DNA from 3 places in the Pseudomonas sp. 25 R 14 genome. Region 1 is predicted to be linked to each of the others. Evidence: riboswitches for the same ligand, from Rfam matches in the RefSeq annotation. Region 1 holds a riboswitch; each other region holds the start of a gene.
What was found. Region 1 has a riboswitch for cobalamin ahead of cobO (cob(I)yrinic acid a,c-diamide adenosyltransferase). Riboswitches for the same ligand answer to the same signal wherever they lie in the genome.
Positions count from the first base shown of each region.

Region 2: it holds a riboswitch for cobalamin, as region 1 does, so the genes downstream of both, BFQ03_RS27555 (TonB-dependent receptor plug domain-containing protein) here and cobO (cob(I)yrinic acid a,c-diamide adenosyltransferase) in region 1, are expected to answer to the same signal.
Region 3: it holds a riboswitch for cobalamin, as region 1 does, so the genes downstream of both, cobW (cobalamin biosynthesis protein CobW) here and cobO (cob(I)yrinic acid a,c-diamide adenosyltransferase) in region 1, are expected to answer to the same signal.

Region 1 is NZ_CVTS01000063.1:50,564-57,224, forward strand. It holds gene BFQ03_RS22675 (cobyric acid synthase) at 1-99, opposite strand, end outside; gene cobD (threonine-phosphate decarboxylase CobD) at 96-1,085, opposite strand; gene cbiB (adenosylcobinamide-phosphate synthase CbiB) at 1,078-1,986, opposite strand; gene bluB (5,6-dimethylbenzimidazole synthase) at 1,983-2,633, opposite strand; gene BFQ03_RS22695 (cobyrinic acid a,c-diamide synthase CobB) at 2,630-3,994, opposite strand; gene cobO (cob(I)yrinic acid a,c-diamide adenosyltransferase) at 3,991-4,602, opposite strand; cobalamin riboswitch at 4,682-4,930, opposite strand; gene BFQ03_RS22705 (PQQ-dependent sugar dehydrogenase) at 5,030-6,343, shown strand; gene BFQ03_RS22710 (C40 family peptidase) at 6,420-6,661, opposite strand, start outside.
Region 2 is NZ_CVTS01000068.1:244,637-251,297, forward strand. It holds gene BFQ03_RS27540 (response regulator transcription factor) at 1-356, shown strand, start outside; gene cobF (precorrin-6A synthase (deacetylating)) at 416-1,174, opposite strand; gene BFQ03_RS27550 (histidine phosphatase family protein) at 1,222-1,773, opposite strand; cobalamin riboswitch at 1,876-2,081, shown strand; gene BFQ03_RS27555 (TonB-dependent receptor plug domain-containing protein) at 2,172-4,112, shown strand; gene BFQ03_RS27560 ((2Fe-2S) ferredoxin domain-containing protein) at 4,112-4,471, shown strand; gene BFQ03_RS27565 (ABC transporter substrate-binding protein) at 4,468-5,382, shown strand; gene dkgB (2,5-didehydrogluconate reductase DkgB) at 5,595-6,398, shown strand; gene BFQ03_RS27575 (ANTAR domain-containing protein) at 6,400-6,661, opposite strand, start outside.
Region 3 is NZ_CVTS01000038.1:205,419-212,079, forward strand. It holds gene cobN (cobaltochelatase subunit CobN) at 1-876, opposite strand, end outside; gene cobW (cobalamin biosynthesis protein CobW) at 880-1,941, opposite strand; cobalamin riboswitch at 2,034-2,236, opposite strand; cobalamin riboswitch at 2,332-2,532, shown strand; gene BFQ03_RS10820 (CbtB domain-containing protein) at 2,628-2,816, shown strand; gene BFQ03_RS10825 (CbtA family protein) at 2,828-3,529, shown strand; gene BFQ03_RS10830 (cobalamin biosynthesis protein) at 3,526-3,918, shown strand; gene cobM (precorrin-4 C(11)-methyltransferase) at 3,988-4,734, shown strand; gene nfuA (Fe-S biogenesis protein NfuA) at 4,855-5,439, opposite strand; gene BFQ03_RS10845 (fatty acid cis/trans isomerase) at 5,526-6,661, opposite strand, start outside.

The DNA.
Region 1 (6,661 bases):
CACGGGCACGCCCTGGCGCACCACCCAACGGCACAGCGCGGTCACCAGGGTGCTTTTGCCCGCATCGGAGGTGGTGCCTTGCACCATCAACGTACTCATGAGGCTTGCTTCCAGGCAGCCAGGGCTTGTTCAAGGCGCTGCCAATCGGCGTCAGTCCCGGGCAGGCCAAAACGCAGGCTGCTGTCGTGGACAAACAGGCGCAGCAGGATGCCGCGCTGGGCCATGAACTCATGCAACTGCTCGGCGCGATCGGCGATCAGCCACTGGAACAGCGCGCAGCCGCCCTGGGGGCGCAGGCCATACTGCTCCAGCAGGCTGAACAGCCGCTGGCTGGCTTCTTCGCAGCGCTGGCGCTGGTGGGTGTGGCCGGCGCTGTCGCGCAGGCAAACCTGGCCCAACTCCCGGGTCGGCCCGCTCACCGCCCATGGCCCGACCTGTTCGGCCAACAGCTTGAGCAGCTTGCGCTCGGCCAACACAAAGCCCAGGCGCACCCCCGCCAGGCCGAAAAACTTGCCGAACGAGCGCAACACAATCAACCCCACCTGATGGGCCTGGTTCGCCAGGCTCAACTGCGGGGTGTTGTCCATAAAGGCTTCATCCACCACCAGCCAGCCACCGCGCTGGGCCAGCCGTGCATGCCAGTCCAACAGGCGCTGGGGCGCAATACTCAAGCCCGTAGGGTTGTTGGGGTTGACCACCACCAACACGTCGAGGCTGTCGAGGAAGAAATCCACTTCCTGCTCCAGCACTTCGCGCACGATGTAACCGGCGCGACGCCAGGCTTCGGCATGCTCGGCATAGCACGGCGACAACACGCCGACCTTGCCCGCCCGACGCAAGCGCGGCAGCAACTGGATGGCCGCCTGGGAGCCCGGCACCGGCAACACCTGGGCTGCACCGTAGTAATCGCAGGCCGCCTGTTCCAGGCCGTCATCGGTTTCTGGCAAACGTGCCCAGGCCCGCAGTGAGATAGGCGGGATTGGCCAGGGCCAGGGCGCGAGGCCACTGGACAGGTCCAACCAGTCTTCCTGAGCGATGCCGTACTGCATCGCGGCTTTGCGCAGCCGCCCACCGTGTTCAAGCATAGAATTGCGCCCCTGCACACAGGATCAACACCCACAACCACACACCGCGCTGCACCAATTGCCAACCACGCTCGATGGAGTCGGCATCGGCCGGCGGCCCTTCGCCAAGGGGTGGACGCTGGTGCAACTCACCGTGATAAATCGCCGCCCCGCCCAACTCGACACCCAGCGCGCCAGCGCCCGCAGCCATCACCGGGCCGGCATTCGGGCTATCCCAGGTCGGGCCCTGGCGGCGCCAGCATTTGAGTGCCAGGCGTGTCTTGCCCAGCAGCGCGTAGGTCAGGGCGACCAGGCGCGCAGGAATGTAATTAAGCACGTCGTCAATCTTCGCCGCCGCCCAGCCGAAGCGTTCAAAGCGTTCGTTGCGATAGCCCCACATGGCATCCAGGGTATTGCTCAGACGGTACAGCACCACGCCGGGCACCCCGGCCACGACAAACCAGAACAGCGCGGCGAACACCGCGTCACTGCCGTTTTCCAGCACCGACTCAGTGGCGGCGCGCGCCACTTCAGTACTGTCCAGTTCGCTGGTCTGGCGGCTGACCAGGTAACTGACGCGCGTGCGCGCTTCGTCCAGGTCACCACTGCGCAGGGCCTGGGCCACCGGCAACACGTGTTCACACAGGCTGCGCATGCCCAGGGCCAGGTACAACGCGAGGATCTCGATTACCCAACCGAAGTAAGGCGCCCAGGACAACGCCGTGGCCAGCAACGTCAGCGGTATCACGGTGATAAACCAGGCGGTCACGCCATGGCTGCGCCAGCCACGCCCAGCGGAGTTGAAACGTTGCTCGATGCGCCCGGCAAAGTTGCCGAACGCCACCAGCGGATGCCAGCGCCTGGGTTCGCCCAGTAGCGCATCCAGCGCCACTGCAGCGACACTCAGCAAGGCCACACTCATTGATTCACTCCCCAATAATTCTCATACAGCATGTCACTCAGCGGACGCGGTTCGGTCCAGCCTTCGAGTTGCAACATCGGTGCCGGGTAGAACTGCGCTACCGGGCCCAGGCACAGCACGGCCAGTGGCTTGGCGCCGGGCGGCAGGCCCAGCAGGTCGGCCAGCTCCTGGGGTTCGAACAGCGACACCCAGCCCATGCCCAGGCCTTCGGCGCGGGAGGCCAGCCACAGATTCTGGATCGCGCAGGACAGCGAGGCCAGGTCCATTTCCGGCAAGGTGCGACGGCCAAAGATATGCCGCTCGCGATCATCCATCAGCGCCGCGACCAGCACCTCGGCGCAGTCGTTGATGCCTTCGACCTTGAGCTGCATGAAGTCGTCCGAGCGCTCGCCCAGGGCCGCCGCGGTGCGTATGCGCTCGGCTTCCACCAACTGCTGGATCTGGCCGCGCAGGGTGCGGTCGCTGATGCGGATAAAGCGCCAGGGCTGCATCAGGCCGACACTGGGGGCCTGGTGCGCAGCCTGCAGCAGGCGCTGGAGCAGTTCGGGGGCCACCGTGCCGCCGCTGAAGTGGCGCATGTCGCGGCGCTCGGCGATGGCGCGGTAGATGGCCTGGCGTTCAGCCTGGGGGAAGGCGTTGTCGGTCATGGCCCTATCGCGGGCAAGCCCGCTCCTACAGTTGCAATGCAATCGCCTGCGATGGAGGCCTCAGGGTCTGGCGCAAAAAGCGCAGCCACCGCAGCCGGGTTCGACGGGAAATAAAAGTGCACATAGGAGGCCGTCATCCGCCCCTGGCGATACACCGCCTCGGCACCGCGCCCGCCATTGGGGCTCAGGCCACGGGCAATCGGCTGCCATTGCGTGCTGGTCAGGGAATGATGATAGGTGTGGCCGCGCAGCACGCCTTCCGGCAATTCGACTGTTTGCAGGGCCAGGGCCGCCAGGCGTTTCTGCATGACTGCATCGCCCTGGAGCAACCCCAGCAGTTCAGCGCGGCACCCCTCGACATCGGTCAATGAGTCGAGCAGATAGAGCATGCCGCCGCATTCGGCCAGCAACGGCTTGCCGGCGGCGTGATGGGCACGGATCGCCTGCAACATCGCGGTGTTTTGCGACAACGCCTGGTGATGCAGTTCCGGGTAGCCACCCGGCAGATAGAGGCTGTCGGCGTCGGGTAACGCCTGGTCGTGGATCGGCGAGAAGAAGCGCAACTCAGCGCCCATCGCCCGCAGCACGTCGAGACTGGCACCATAGGTGAACGCGAAGGCTTCATCACGGGCCACGGCAATCCGCACCCCATCCAGCAAAGGTTCGGCCTCGATCAGCTCGGGGGCGGCGAACGCCACCGGTGGTGGCAGCGCTACCTCGCAACTGCTGGCCAGGGCCTCGGCGGCCGCATCCAGGCGCAGATCCAGATCATTCAACTCGCTGGCCTGCACCAGGCCCAGGTGGCGGCTGGGCAGCTCGATACCGGTCTCTCGGGACAACGCACCGTACCAGCGCAGGCCTTCGGTCAGGCTGCCTTCAAGCAATTGCGCGTGGCGCACGGTACCGACGCGGTTGGCCAATACCCCGGCGAACGGCAAGTCCACCTGATAACGCGCCAGCCCCAACGCCAGGGCGCCAAAGGTCTGGGCCATGGCGGTGCCGTCGATCACCGCCAGCACCGGCACACCAAAATGGCGGGCCAGGTCGGCGCTGGACGGCGTGCCGTCGAACAACCCCATCACGCCCTCGATCAGGATCAGGTCCGCCTCCCCCGCCGCTTCCCACAGCAGGCGGCGACTTTCCTGCTCGCCGACCATCCACATGTCCAATTGATAGACCGGCGCGCCGCTGGCGCGCTCATGAATCATCGGGTCGAGAAAGTCCGGGCCGCATTTGAATACCCGGACCTTACGCCCCAGGTTGCGGTGCAAACGGGCCAGGGCGGCGGTGACGGTGGTCTTGCCCTGGCCCGACGCCGGCGCGGCGATCAGGACGGCAGGGCAATGGCGCGGCTGATTCAAAGTTCGATGCCCTTCTGTGCCTTGATCCCGGCCTGGAACGCGTGCTTGAGCATGCCCATTTCGGTGACGGTGTCGGCCATTTCAATCAGTTCCGGCTTGGCGCCACGACCGGTGACCAGCACATGCTGCATCGGTGGGCGGGCTTGCAGGTCGCCCAGGACCTGGTCCAGGTCGAGATAACCATGCTTGAGTGCGATGTTCAGCTCATCCAGCACCACCAGGCCAATGGACGGATCCTGCAACATTTCCCGGGAGACTTTCCAGGCTGCTTCGGCGGCAGCGATATCGCGCTGGCGGTCCTGGGTTTCCCAGGTAAAGCCCTCGCCCATCACATGGAAACGTACCTGCTCGGGGAAACGCCGGAAGAACAGCTCTTCACCGGTGCTGTTACGGCCCTTGATGAACTGCACCACGCCGCATTGCATACCGTGCCCCATGGCACGGGCCAGCATGCCAAACGCCGAACTGCTCTTGCCTTTGCCATTGCCGGTCAATACCAGCAGCAATCCGCATTCATTCGGTGAATTGGCAATGCGCTCATCAATCACCGCTTTTTTGCGCAGCATGCGCGCCAGGTGGCGTTCGTCACGATCAGGGGAATCAGTCATGGCAGCTCTCCGTTGGGGCTGGACAAAAACGGCGGGCAGGAAAAGACAATCTACATGAAGCCAAGCATCGCCCACCGTGATGCTGTTGGATGAATCAGGCCGGTCTCCGGGCTCATGAGTGGTGCCCTGTTGAACAGGGCAGTCCGACGATGCGCCTTCCCATATCGCAGGCGATACAGTGGCAAAAGCAGCGTCTTGACTCATTTACCGTTGCGGGGGCAGCGCCGGGATCGTGGCCGCACTGTAGAAAAGTGCGCGCACTCACCGGCTTCCCTGTTTCACTCGGTCGACGCGCACGCCACAGAGCACCTGAAACAAGCGGCGAAGGTTAGTGGGTTGGGGGTACAGCGTCAATTAAAGCCGGCCACACACTTGAACCATCGCCACGCGCTGTACCTCTATGACTACAGGCATTGAGGAGAAAAACATGCACAAGACCCGACTCGCCCTACTGATCATGGTTGCAGGCGTACTCGCCGCCTGCGGGGAAAGCTCAACCTTGCAGGTCTCGGATGGCACCGGGCCTTCACCGAAACTGCCGGAACCGAACAAAACCCTGATCCCCACCGTCAACATCGCCCCGGCGGTTGGCTGGCCCGCAGGCGCCAAGCCAACCGCCGCAGCCGGCACCCAGGTCGCAGCCTTTGCAGAAGACCTGGATCACCCGCGCTGGCTGTATGTATTGCCCAATGGCGATGTACTGGTCGCCGAGACCAATGCACCGCCCAAGCCGGAGGATGGCAAGGGTATTCGCGGCTGGGTCATGGAGAAGGTCATGGGCCGCGCTGGCGCGGGTGTGCCCAGCCCGAACCGCATCACCCTGCTGCGCGATGCCGACCATGATGGCGTGGCAGAAACCCGCACGGTGTTCCTGGAAAACCTCAACTCGCCGTTTGGCATGACTCTGGTCGGCAACGATTTGTATGTCGCCGATTCGGACAAGCTACTGCGTTTTCCCTATCAACCAGGAGAAACCGCAATCAAGGCCCCAGGCACCAAGGTCGTGGACTTGCCGGGCGGCCCGCTCAACCACCACTGGACAAAAAATGTCATCGCCAGCAAAGACGGGAGCAAGTTGTATGTGAGCGTCGGCTCCAACAGCAACGTCGGCGAAAACGGCCTGGAGGCCGAACAGGGACGCGCCGCCATCTGGGAAGTCGACCGGGCCAGCGGCCAGCAGCGGATCTTCGCCTCCGGCCTGCGCAACCCCAATGGCATGGCCTGGGAGCCGCAAAGCGGCAAGCTGTGGACGGCGGTCAACGAGCGCGATGAAATCGGCAGCGACCTGGTGCCGGACTACATCACCTCGGTCAAGGATGGCGGCTTCTATGGCTGGCCGTTCAGCTACTACGGCCAGCATGTCGATGTGCGGGTCACACCACAGGACCCGGACCTGGTGGCCAAGGCGATTGCGCCAGACTATGCCGTCGGGCCGCATACCGCATCATTGGGCCTGACCTTCGCACAAGGCAACACGCTACCCGCGCAGTTCAGCAACGGCGCGTTCATCGGCCAGCATGGCTCGTGGAATCGCAAACCGCACAGTGGCTACAAGGTGATCTTTGTGCCATTCGAAGGCGGCAAGCCGAAGGGGCAACCGGTGGATGTGCTGACTGGGTTTCTCAACAGTGATGAGAAAGCCATGGGGCGGCCGGTGGGTGTGGTGATCGACCCGCAAGGTGGGTTGCTAGTGGCGGATGATGTGGGGAATAAGGTGTGGCGGGTGTGGGCCGCTAAATAGCAGGCCCCGACAACACCACAAAACCAATGTGGGAGCGGGCTTGCTCGCTCCCACATTTTTTTGATCGATGCAGGTCTTAAGGATTACGCGCCAGATGCTCGGCCGGCAGCACGCGCTTGGCGCTCAAATAGGCATTCTGCCAATAGGCCTTGGACAAGGTATCAAGCTTCACCGTGCCGCCGGTTTGTGGTGCATGGACGAAACGCCCTTCGCCCACATAGATGCCGGCATGGCTGACTTGCGAGCCGCCGCCCGTGGCAAAGAACAGCAGGTCGCCGGTTTGCAGCGCATCTTCACGCACGTCCTGGGCACGCATCA
Region 2 (6,661 bases), on a different contig from region 1:
CCAAATCCTCGCCACGGGCGCAGATGACCGAGGCGATCCAGCAGATTCTCAATGGCAACGTCTACCTGCCGCCAGACATCATCCGCACCCAGAAAAACCCCGGCCAGCGGCGCATGCACGACAATCCGGCCTTCGCCCCGGAACTGCTCCAGGCCCTGACACGCAAGCAATTACTGGTACTGGAGCGAATGACCAAGGGCGAGTCGAACAAGCAGATTGCCTACACCCTGGAGATTGCCGAGACGACGGTGAAGGCCCATGTGTCGGCGATCCTGCGCAAACTGAATGTGCACAACCGGGTACAGGCGATTCTCAGCGCCGGGGATATCGATTTTGGCTCCTACCTGCGGCGCTGATTCCCCTGAGCAATGAGCTCAATGTGGGAGCGGGCTTGATGACCGCGCTCCTACAGCAATCAGGGCTTGCGTAGCAAGTAAGTGTCCATGATCCAGCCATTGGCCTGGCGCGCTGTCTTGCGCACGCGTTCGATTTCCTCGGCCACCTCAGCCACCTTGCCGCTGATCAGGATTTCATCCGGCGTGCCCAGGTACGCACCCCAATAGATTTCCAGGTCCTGATCCGCGACGCTGCGGTAAGAGTCCTCGGCATCCAGCATCACCACCAGCGTATCGGCATCACCGACCTGCCCCGCCGCGAGCCGACGCCCGGTGGTGATCTCGATGGAACGGCCGATGCGGTTCAGTGGCACCTTGTGCTGGGCCGCCAAGGCCTGGACGCTGGTGATCCCGGGGATGACCTCGAACTCAAACACACTGCTGCCACTGGCCAGGATCGCCTGCAGGATGCGGATGGTACTGTCGTACAACGCCGGATCGCCCCAGGCCAGAAAGGCCCCTACTTCGCCGTCGGCCATTTGTTCGTTGATCATCCGCTCAAATGTCTGTTGCTTGTCGCGGTTCAGATCCTGCACGGCCGTGGTGTAGTCGATCTCGCCACGCACACGCTCGGGGCAGTCGGCCTCGACAAAGCGGTAGGCATGCCCAGCGTCGATATAGGTCTGGCAGATCTCCCGACGCAGGTCGATCAACTTGTCCTTGCTCTGGCCCTTGTCCATCAGGAAAAACACATCGGTGCGGTTCAGCGCCTTCACCGCCTGCATGGTGATGTAGTCGGGGTTGCCGGCGCCAATGCCGATGATCAGGATCTTTTTCATGAAGGTGTTCTCAGTGCGGGGCCGGGATTTTGCCATGTTCGTGCCGCTCAGGTCTCGCGCGTTTCCAGGCGCAGGCGCCAGACGTTGTTGAAACGCAGTTCGGTGGACGACAGCGGCTCCACGTCGATCAGGTAAAACATGGCGACGGGTGATTGCATTGCATGCAGCAAAGCCGCACGAATCACCGCCGGATGCGTCACCGCCAGCACATGGCCGGGCTGCTCTGCGAGGTTTTGCATCCACTGGCTGACGCGCTCGCACAACTGCACCACTGACTCACCACGATGAGGCGCACTGGCGCTGTCGGTGAGCCAGGTCATCAGTTCGTCGCGGTCGATGTCATTGATGTCCAGACCGCGCCAATGACCTACATCCATGTCGCGCAACCCGTCATCAATCGTTGCGTGCTTGCCGAACAGCGTCGCCGTTTGCCGGGCCCTGGTCTCAGGCCCGCATAACAGGCGTGGCGTTTTTTTAAAGCGCGCGGCCAGCCTCAAGGGCGACGGAGGCGTTTCCAGGGCTTCATCAAGGGCAAAATGCCCAAGCTTTTGCGCACGGGTCATACCATGGCAAATCAGCGTCAATCGGGTGCTCTGCATGAAAATGCGGCTCTGGTGATCAAGCGAAGAAAATATATTACAACGATCTGGCCTCACGGGACCGAACACTAGAGAAGTTGACCAACAGTCGCGGGAATGTTCAGATGCCGTCCTGTTTCAGGTGCCTCATGCCGCCGCGCATGGGGTGAAACGGGAAACCGGTACGCTCGATCGAGCAAGTCCGGTGCTGCCCCCGCAACGGTATACGCGTGAGCTCTTCGACACACCACTGTGGCCAGAACGCCATGGGAAGGTGAAGAGTTCGATACGCGTGAGCCCGGAGACCGGCCTGGAATTTCTGTTTGGCAAAATCCTGCGGTGGGCGGGCATGGGCCGGTATTGGCGTGTGCTCGATGCCTTCTCCTGCGTGCTTCTGCGAAGATACTTTCGGGAAGACTATGATTTTTCAACGTTGCGTCACAGCGGGTCCTAGCCTGCTGCTGGGTTGCCTGTTCAGCCCCCTGCTACTCGCCGACAACCGTGCCCTGGAACTCAAGCCGCAGACCGTTTCCGCGCCGTCGGTGGAATCCACCACCGTGGCCGACATGGCCCAGTACGGCAGCAAGGTCGAGATTGTCACCCGCGAGCAGATCGAACGCGCCGGCCCCAGCGCGGATATCACGCGGGCGATGCAGATGTTCATCCCCGGTTTCTACGTCGCCCCGAAAAACGGCCCGTTCGACTACGGCACCTACTCCCTGCTGGGCGGGCGCAATGACGACACCCTGATCCTGCTTGACGGCGTACGCCTGAACAACCGCCTGTACGGAGGCCTGTACCTGGATACCTTGCCGGCCAACGCCGTGGAGCGCATCGAAGTGCTCAAGGGTGGCCAGAGCCTGTTGTTCGGCACCCAGGCCGTGGCGGGGGTCATCAACATCGTCACACGCAGCCCGCAAACCCGTGACGTATCCGGCGAGACCAACCTGGGCGTCGATACCTTTGGCGGCACCACCGGCGATGCCCGGGCCGAGCGGATTTTCAGCAATGGCCTGGGCGACCTGGGCCTGCTGGCCTACGTCAGCCATAACGTGTCCGAGGGCTACCAGCCGTTTCGCAACCGCGACATGAGCAACGTCACCGACAAGAAACGTTCCTACGAAGTCACCACCCTCGGCGCCAAGGCCATCCAGTCCTTGGGCGATGACTCGCGCCTGGAGCTGTTTTACCAGTACACCGACGCCAACCTGGACTTCGCCGGCGCCACCAACAACCGCAAGACCACCAACGACCGCGTGCAGCAGATTGCCACGGCGACCTTCGAACAACGCCTCAACGAGCGGTTGAGCTACTTCGTCAAGGGCCATATCAACGATTGGGACACCCGCTACTCACGGGTCAACAACACCGCCGACGGCGGCACCCTGGTGCGCAATCACGATGACTACTGGGGCTTCACTGACTGGGGCGTGCAGGCCGAAGGCAAGGCCGAGCTTGAGGGCGGCCATGTGCTGGTGTTCGGCTCTGACAACCAGTGGTTCAAGGGCCAGGACGACGTGATGGTCATCGACAACAACAAGGCCGAGGCCCACGCCTTGTACACCCAGTTGCGCCCGCAGATAGACGCCCTGCCCGACTGGCACCCGAGCATTGGCGTGCGCCACGAAGCCATGAGCGGCGGTGACAGTGCCACCGTTGGCATGCTCACCTCGCTCTATGACCTCAATGCCAACTGGGCCTTGCGCGGCCAGTACGGCACGGCGTACAAGCTGCCGAACGCCGAGCAACTGTTCGTCAACGAGCCCGGCGACGAGATCGGCAACCGTAACCTCAAGCCGGAAAAAAGCCGCAACGCCGAGCTGGGCCTGGACTACAAGGGCCTGCTGGCCGATCGCGACTTCAGCGCCAGCGTGACCCTGTTCAAGCGCAAGATCACCCACCTGATCACCGTCGACGATGCCCAGTGGGTCAACGGCCAGGGGCAGATCCAGATGCGCGGTTTCGAGGTCGACGCCAAGCTGGCGCTCAACGAGCAATGGAACCTGCAAGCGGACATGACCCGCAACCTCACCGAGTCCCGTGCCGGCGTGACCATCAATGATGTGCCGAGCTTCTTCGCCCGTTCACGTGTGGGCTTTGAGTCGCAGAATCGCCTATGGGGCGCCGGCGCGGCTATCCGCTACATCCACGATGTGATCAGTTCGAAAAAAGTCGAGTACGGCCACTACTCGGTGGTGGATGCCGATGCCTACCGCTACCTCGACAACGCCCATCAACACCGGGTGAGCCTGCTGGTGGAAAACCTGTTCGACCGTGACTACGTCACCAGTCGCTCCAGTAACGTCGACAACCTGGGCCGACCGTTCACTTCTGAGGTGCGTTATACGTATCGCTTCTGATGACTGAGATCACGCAAATCGACGGGGTGGACACGCACCCCGACTGGTCCTGTATCCCCGATCATGCCCGCCATGTGCTGCTGTGTACCGGCCCGCGCTGCACCCAGCGCGGCGCCTTGCAGCTGTGGAAGACCTTGCGCCGGCGCCTGTTGGAACACCAGCGCATTGAAGTACCCGGCGGTGTACTGCTCACACGTACCCATTGCCAGTTCCCCTGCAACCTGGGGCCAGTGCTCACGGTCTACCCGGAGCGCTGCTGGTATGGGGTGCACAGCAAGGCCGATGCCGTGCGCCTGGTGGATGTACACCTGGTCGGCGGCGAAGTGCTTGAAGAATTGCTGATCCGGGAGCGCCCATGAAACGCCTGGGAGGATTTGCCATCGCCCTGTTGTGGAGTGCATCGGTCCTGGCTGACGGCTACCGCAATTGCCAGCAGGATTGGCGCCTGCCCCACGCGCCGCCGTCGCGGATTGTCGCCCTCAACCAACACGCCGCCGACATGCTGCTGGCCCTGGGCGCCGGCCCGACACTGGTGGGCGTGGCGTACCTGGATGACAACGGTGCCGCGCATCAGTTGGGTCAGTATTTGGGTGTGCCGGTGATTGCGCCGCGCTACCCGGCCAGCGAGGTGCTGTATGGGCAACGGCCGGATCTGGTGGTGGGAGGATTTGCCACGGCCTTTGGCAACGGCATCACCTCGCGTACCGGGCTGGCCGGCAACGGGGTGGGCTCCTATCTACTGGAGTCGGCCTGTGCCGGGCATTCCCTGGACTTCTTCGGCCACATTCGCAATGACCTGCTGACGTTGGGCAACCTGCTGCATAAACCGCAGCGGGCCCGCGACCTGATTGACGCGCTGGACGCCGACCTCGCCCGCGCTCAGGCACTCGCCAGGCCGGAAAAACCCTTGTCGGTGTTTTACCTCGACAGTGAAGTCAACGGCCTCGACAGCGAAGGAGGACAAGGCTTTGTCACCGCCCTGCTGGCCGCCGCCGGGGCACGTAACCTGTTTGCCGGGGTCAATCAATACCGGGTCACGGTCAGCAGTGAAACCCTGCTGATAAGCGACCCGGACGTGATCCTGCTGGCCGATGCCGTGTGGTCCCCGGCCAGCCGCAAACGCCAGTTGCTGACCCGTGACCCGGTGCTGTCGCGCCTGCGAGCGGTGCGGGAAAACCGCATGATCGATATCCCGTTTACGCACCTGGTGCCCAACGTCGGCAGTGCCCAGGTGGTGCTGGACCTGGCGCGCGAACTCAACGCCCTGTAGGGGCGGGCTTGCTCGCGAAAAACTTACAGGCGCCGCATTCATTCAGTAAGCACGCGTTATCGTTGACGTTCTTCGCGGGCAAGCCCGCTCCTACAGGAGGTCAGGCCATTCATGACTTCTGGTCAAGAGTCATTTGAAGATTCTTGGGTGTTTCTCCTGGTGTTCCCGGCCGATACTCAAGGCCATTGTCCACGCCATAACTGGAGTCACTTATGTCTATTCCCGCATTCGGCCTTGGCACTTTCCGCCTGCAAGGCCAGGTGGTCATCGATTCCGTCAGCACCGGCCTCGACCTCGGCTACCGGGTCATCGATACCGCACAGATCTACGAGAACGAAGCGGATGTCGGCCAAGCCATCGCCGACAGCGGCATCCCCCGCGACGAGCTGTTCATCACCAGCAAGATCTGGATCGCCAATTTTGCCCAAGGCCAGTTGATCCCCAGCCTCAGGGAAAGCCTGCGCAAGCTCAAGACCGACTACCTGGACCTGACCCTGATTCACTGGCCCTCCCCGGAAAACCAGGTGCCCGTCGCCGAGTTCATGGGGCAGTTGCTCGAAGCCAAGCACCTGGGCCTGACCCGCCAGATCGGCATCTCCAACTTCACCGTCGCACTGATGAAAGAGGCCATCGCCGCCGTCGGTGCCGAGCACATCGCCACCCACCAGATCGAGCTGCACCCGTACCTGCAAAACCGTACTGTGGTGGATTTCGCCACGCGCCACGGTATCCACATTACGTCCTATATGACCCTGGCCTACGGTGAAGTGCTGAAAGACCCGGTGATCCAGGCGATTGCCGAACGCAACCACGCCACACCGGCACAGGTGGCCCTGGCCTGGGCGATGCAGTTGGGGTATGCGGTGATTCCGTCCTCGACCCAACGCGCCAACCTGCACAGCAACCTCAAGGCCGTGCAACTGACCTTGAGCGAAGCCGATATGGCGCAAATCGCCGGCCTGGAGCGTGGTCATCGCCTGACCAGCCCCAAGGGTATTGCGCCGCAGTGGGACTGAGCTAAACCGCCGGGCTGCGCGCCAGCTCCCGCAGCCAGGGCAAGACCCGCAAGCCGCTGGCCGGTGACGGCGGGTCGATGATGTCCATGAAGTGCTCCAGGGTGACGCTGTCTGGCGATCCCGGCAAGCGCACCAGGACCAGAGGCGCAGGGGATACTGGCGCGCCCAGGTCCTGGTCGTCATATACCAGCACATGTCGCACCTGCGGATGTTGTTTCTGGAACGCCAGCGCTCCCCCCGTGCTGGCGAACAGGCCGGAATGG
Region 3 (6,661 bases), on a different contig from region 1:
GCAGATCGCCTGGATCACCGGGATATTGCGGCGAAACGGTCGCAAATGGGGGGCTTCGGGGCTGGATTGGGCAAAGCCGGTGGTGTTGAGAATCACCGCCGCCTGAACCTCATCCAGCAGATCCTCGACCACCGCCAGGCAGCCGGGCTCTTTCAAACTGGCCACCGCCATCGGCAGCGGGTTAAGACCCGCCGCCTGCAAGCGCTGGCAGAAAACATCAATAAAACCAGTATTGGCCGCCTGCAAGTGCGAACGGTAGAACAGCACCGCCGCCACCGGCCATTCGGCGTTCCAGTCTGCCTGCCAGTGATTCAGGCGGGCATTGGCCTGGTGCGGGTGATAAATCGCCGTGCGCGGCAGGGTTTGCGGCTCGGCCCACGGGTAATCACGGCCCAAGTAGCGACTGGCCAGGCAGCGATAGAAATCCAGCGCATTACCCAGCCCGCCCTGGCGCAGAAAGTGCCACAGGCGGTCGCGTTCTGCGGCGCAGACGCTACTCAAGCTGCTGAGTTCAGGATCGGGGCGGTCGTCCCCCGGTACCAGAATCAACTGCACGCCTTGCCCGGCCAGCTCCACCAGGCGCTGGATACCGTAACGCCAATATCCGATGCCGCCGTGCAGGGAAATCAGGATGACCTTGGCGTGGCGCAGCACTTGGTCGACGTACAGGTCCACCGAGGCGTGGTTCTGCACCTGCATCGGGTTGGCCAGGCGCAGGCTCGGGTAGTCGGCGGGCAGTTGCTGCGCCGCTTCGGCCAGCAGCGCCAGGCTGGAATCACCGCTGCACAGGATCACCAGCTCGGCGGGGGTTTGTCCAAGGTCGGCGATGTTGTCATCGCTGATGAAACCACCGGGCTGGGTCCTGAGCAGATGCATGGGTTAAACGCTGAGCGCAACGCGCAGTTGCGCTTCGAGGCCAGCCGCATCCAGATCCTGGCCGATCAGCACCAGGCGCGTGATGCGTGCTTCGTCGGCGCTCCAGGCGCGGTCGAAGTGCTTGTCGAAACGCGTGCCCACGCCCTGGATCAGCAGGCGCATCGGCTTGTTCGGGATCGCCGCAAAACCTTTGACACGCAGGATGCCGTGTTGCACCACCAACTGGGTCAAGGCATCGAGCAGCAACGCTTCGTCAGCCTGTGGCAGGTCGATGGAGATGGAGTCAAAAGCATCGTGATCGTGATCGTCTTCACCTTCGTGGTGATGATCGTGATGACTGTGGCGCCCATCGATATGTTCCTCGGAACCGGCGCCCAGGCCAATCAATACGTCCAGGGGCAGGCGGCCGCTGCTGGCTTCGACGATCTTCACCGCTGGCGGCAGTTCTTCGGCGACTTCCAGGCGTACCCGGGCCAGGTCTTCGGCGCTGATCAGGTCGGTTTTGTTGAGGATCACCAAGTCGGCGCTGGCCAGTTGGTCGGCAAACAGTTCGTGCAGCGGTGATTCGTGGTCCAGATTGGGATCCAGTTTACGCTGGGCGTCGACCTGATCCGGGAATGCAGCGAAGGTGCCGGCGGCCACGGCCGGGCTGTCGACCACGGTAATCACGGCGTCTACGGTGCAGGCGCTGCGAATTTCCGGCCATTGGAAGGCCTGGACCAGCGGTTTTGGCAGGGCTAGGCCGGAGGTTTCGATCAGGATATGGTCAAGGTCGCCACGGCGCGCGACCAGTTCACGCATCACCGGGAAGAACTCTTCCTGCACGGTGCAGCATAGGCAGCCGTTAGCCAGCTCATACACACGGCCGTTGGCTTCTTCTTCCGTGCAACCGATGGAGCACTGCTTGAGGATCTCGCCGTCGATGCCCAGCTCACCGAACTCGTTGACGATCACGGCAATGCGGCGGCCCTGGGCGTTATCCAGCATATGGCGCAGCAAGGTGGTTTTGCCCGAGCCGAGAAAGCCGGTGACGATAGTGACGGGGAGTTTGGCCAGTGTTTTCATCGGATGCCCTTTGGGGCGGGCATACGGGACGACTGGCCCTGCGGCGGCGCGCAGGCGCTGGATTCGTCACCGGATCACCCCGCCCGGTTGAAATGGAAAATCGGTTGCGAGGCAGGTCTCCTGGCTTGGGGCTTGCCAGCCTGGTGGCTGGCGCTGGCTGCGCCTTCCCGCCGGGTTCAGGCAGTGGCGTGGCAGTCAGATAAACCCTTTACAGTTGCGGGGGCAGCCGCGGCTTGGACCGCGTTCCCTTCTTAGCTTCGACCGGGGCCGAAGAACCTCGAACGTGCAAGGCTACGCAGTGCATGAGGACCGGTCAATTGAAAAGCGGTCGCTCAAGCCTGACCTTCTCGCCACAGGTACAGATTGACGGCCGTCCCGCGCCCATGCTCTCCTACACATCTTGTTTCAGGTGCCCTTCACAGGGTGAAACGGGAAACCGGTGACTCATGCCTGCATGACAGTCCGGTGCTGCCCCCGCAACGGTAAGCGAGCGAAGCGTCAGATCCACTGTGCCCCGGCATGGGAAGGTGATGCTTTCAGGCCCAGAGCCCCTCGCAAGCCCGGAGACCGGCCCGAACAATCAGATAACAAACCCGCGGTGGGCGGGCGCTGTTCAGAACCCTGCGTGCCCGGCTCGCGGGGTTTTCATGCGCTCGTATCACCCTGCCACTCGAAAGGGACGTGCCATGTCGATCATCAGCAGCACCTCACATACCGCCAGCACCAGCGCCACTTTGAGCCAACGCCTGACCGCCGCCATCGGCGCGTCGATCCTCGGTGCGTGCCTGGTGTATTTCGCCGGGTTCTCCCATATCGAGGCCGTGCACAACGCCGCCCACGATACGCGCCACAGCGCCGCCTTCCCGTGCCATTGAGACCTGCCGCCATGATCAAGCGTATTGCGCAAACCGCAGGGTTCACCGGCCTGCTGGCCGCCCTGTTGCTGACTCTGCTGCAAAGTTTCTGGGTAGCTCCGCTGATTCTGCAGGCCGAGACCTTCGAAAACGCCCCGGCTGCGACCGAAGTGCATGAGCATGCCGCAGGCGCTGCGGCCCATAGCCACGACGCCGAAGCGTGGGAGCCTGAAAATGGCTGGCAACGCGTGCTGTCCACCACCGGCGGCAACCTGGTGGTCGCCGTCGGTTTTGCGCTGATGCTGGCCGGCCTGTACACCCTGCGCGCCCCGACGCGCACCGCCCAGGGCTTGCTCTGGGGCCTGGCCGGCTATGCGACCTTTGTTCTGGCTCCCACCCTCGGTTTGCCGCCTGAGCTGCCGGGCACTGCGGCGGCTGACCTGGCGCAACGGCAGATCTGGTGGATCGGCACGGCAGCGTCTACCGCCGCTGGCATTGCGTTGATTGTGTTTGGCCGCAACTGGCTGCTGAAAATCCTTGGCGTGGCGATCCTGGCGGTGCCCCATGTCATGGGTGCGCCACAGCCGGAAGTTCACTCGATGCTCGCCCCCGAAGCATTGGAAGCCCAATTCAAGATCGCCTCGCAGCTGACCAACGTCGCGTTCTGGCTGGCTTTGGGGCTGATCAGCGCCTGGTTGTTTCGCCGCAATCGTGACGATCAATACGCGGCATGATTCTGACTGTCGGCCTGGGTTGTCAGCGTGGCTGTGAGGTTGAGGCCTTGCTGGAACTGTTCAACAGCGCTCTGGCCGAGGCCGGTATCGACCCCGGCCAGATAAACGCATTGGCAAGTATTGCCCACAAGCGTGATGAACCGGGCATGATCGCCCTGGCCAACGCCTTGAATCTGCCATTGCAGTGCTTTGATGCACAACAACTGCTGCCTTACGAAGGGCGATTGAGCCACAGGTCGGCTGTGGTTTTCGCCCATACAGGGTGCTACGGCATCGCCGAAAGTGCCGCTTTGGCATTGGCAGAACAGCTCGCCAACGCCCCTGCCCGACTGCTGATCACCCGCAAAAAAGCCGCCAGGGCCACGTTTGCATTGGCCTGCGCCGGCTAAAGTCCGATAATTGCCCCTCTCGATCATGAGCCGTACTCATGCTCGCCCGCTTTTGCACAGGATTTTTCCATGACTGTTTTCTTCATCGGCGCTGGTCCCGGCGACCCGGAACTGATCACCGTCAAGGGCCAGCGCCTGATCCGCAGTTGCCCGGTGATCCTCTACGCAGGCTCACTGGTGCCGGCTGCCGTACTCGAAGGGCATCGGGCCGAACAGGTGGTCAACAGCGCCGAACTGAACCTGGAGCAGATCATTGGCTTGATCAAGGTCGCCCATGAGAAAGGCCAGGACGTGGCGCGGGTACATTCCGGTGATCCGAGCCTGTATGGGGCGATTGGCGAACAAATCCGCCATTTGCGCGAGCTGGGGATCCCCTTCCAGATCATTCCCGGGGTCACGGCGGTGGCAGCCTGTGCCGCGCTGCTGGAAACTGAACTGACCCTGCCGGATATCGCCCAAAGCGTAATCCTGACCCGTTATGCGGACAAAACCACGATGCCGGCCGGTGAAGCCTTCGCCAGCCTGGCCAGCCATGGCACGACCATGGCGGTGCACCTGGGGGTCAATCATCTGGAGAGAATCGTCGCCGAACTGCTGCCGCACTATGGCGCGGATTGCCCGATTGCCGTGGTGCATCGCGCGACGTGGCCGGATCAGGATTGGGCCATTGGCACCTTGGCGGATATTGTCGAAAAGGTCGCGGCGAAGGGTTTCAGGCGCACGGCGCTGATCGTGGTGGGCCGGGTGTTGGCCAGTGATCACTTCAGCGAATCCTCGCTGTATCGCGCAAGTCACGCCCACCTCTACCGGCCCTGATACTACGCAAGCCCGCTCCCACAGTTGATCTTCTTTGTTAGAAAGGTTGTGTAAGGCAATGATTTATTGGCATAAAAAAACGGCGCTCACGGGCGCCGTTTTTTGTTTGCAGCGAACACCTTAGTAGTAGGCGTTTTCTTTCTGCGTGTGGTCGGTCACGTCACGTACACCCTTGAGCTCGGGGATCCGCTCCAGCAACGTGCGCTCGATACCTTCGCGCAAGGTCACGTCAGCCTGGCCGCAGCCCTGGCAGCCACCACCGAACTTGAGCACGGCGATGCCGTCATCCACCACGTCGATCAGGCTGACCTGGCCGCCATGGCTGGCCAGGCCCGGGTTGATTTCGGTTTGCAGGTAATAGTTGATGCGCTCATTGACCGGGCTGTCGGCATTGACGTTCGGCACCTTGGCGTTAGGGGCCTTGATGGTCAATTGGCCACCCATGCGGTCAGTGGCGTAGTCGACCACGGCATCGTCAAGGAAGGCTTCGCTGAAGGCGTCGATGTACGCGGTGAAGCTCTTGAGCCCCAGGGCGGTGTCTTCAGGCTTTTCTTCCCCCGGCTTGCAGTAGGCAATGCACGTCTCTGCGTACTGGGTGCCAGGCTGGGTAATGAAGACGCGGATGCCGATACCCGGGGTGTTCTGCTTGGACAGCAGATCAGCCAGGTAATCGTGGGCGGCGTCGGTAATGGTTATGGCAGTCATGGGAACTCCTCACAGGCTTGCTGGCAGTTTACGCCAATCGCCTGCGCGGTACAAAGTCCTAGTATTTTTGTCAGGCAAATCCGCATCTACAGGTTCTCGTAGCGATTCATGTCCAGCACACCCTCTTCCACCGGCGTGGTTTCGTGCAGGTACTGCGACAAATCGTGGAAGTACTCCCAGAACTGCGGGTGACTGCGGCGGATGCCCCAGCGCTCGACAATCCGCTCAAAACGCTTGGCGTCCCTGGCCAACTCCATGTCTTCGACGAACTCCGGTACATCCTCGGCCGGCACGTTGAAGATGAAGTTGGGGTAGCTGCTGAGCACGCCTGGGTAGATCGTCAGGGTATCCAGGCCCGGCTGATAGCGATAAGCCTCGCCCAACATGAATGCCACGTTACTGTGGGCGCGGTTGCGCAGCAGGCTGTAGACCTCGCGTTTGCCGCTGCGGGTCTGGATGCGCAGCAGGGTGGCTTCGGGCAATTGCTCGATCACCTTGAGCCCGGCCGCCGGCCTTGAGGTCAGGCGACTGAGGGTCTGTTCGGCGTCGCGCAGTTGCGGGTCGATACCGGGACGTGAGCAATAGGCGCTTATGCAGCGATTGATCGGATCCGGGCTGGCATTCAAATGGCCATAACGGGCAAGCAACTGGTTGGCAAAGTCACGCTTCGGGTCCTGTGCATCCAGCTTCAGGCCCGTGGGCTTGTCGTTGTCGATGGCTTCATAGTCCAGCCACAGCTTGACCTTGCCGCTGTTCTGGTACCAGTCATCAAGGAAACCATCCCGTGAGTCCGCAGGCATCAGGCGCAGGAAGTTCTGCTCGGCGCCATTGCGGATCAGGTCGAAATACAGGCGCGTCTGGGCCTGGTGCGAGACATTGCCAAACACATCGAAATTGACCGCCAACTGGTAATAGGTGCGCTCCAGCAGTGGGTAGTCGAATAGCCACATAGTCTGCGGCACTTCGCCAATCAGGCCCTTGGTCACCGAGGCACTGTCGAAGTGGCGGAAAATGCTCAGCAGCGCGTTGTCATTGCCCTCCCACAGGCTCGACCAGCCCGGCGCCGGCAAGTCGGCGTAGTTGTCGCGGCGCAGGGCCTCGTACTCATTGCGTTTGTCGCGGTAGGCCAGCCACAGGCCCAGCACGCTGCCCACGTCATCGTTCTGCCCCGGCATCGCCAGCAACGGCGTGGCCTGGCCGCGATAACGGGCATCGGTGATGT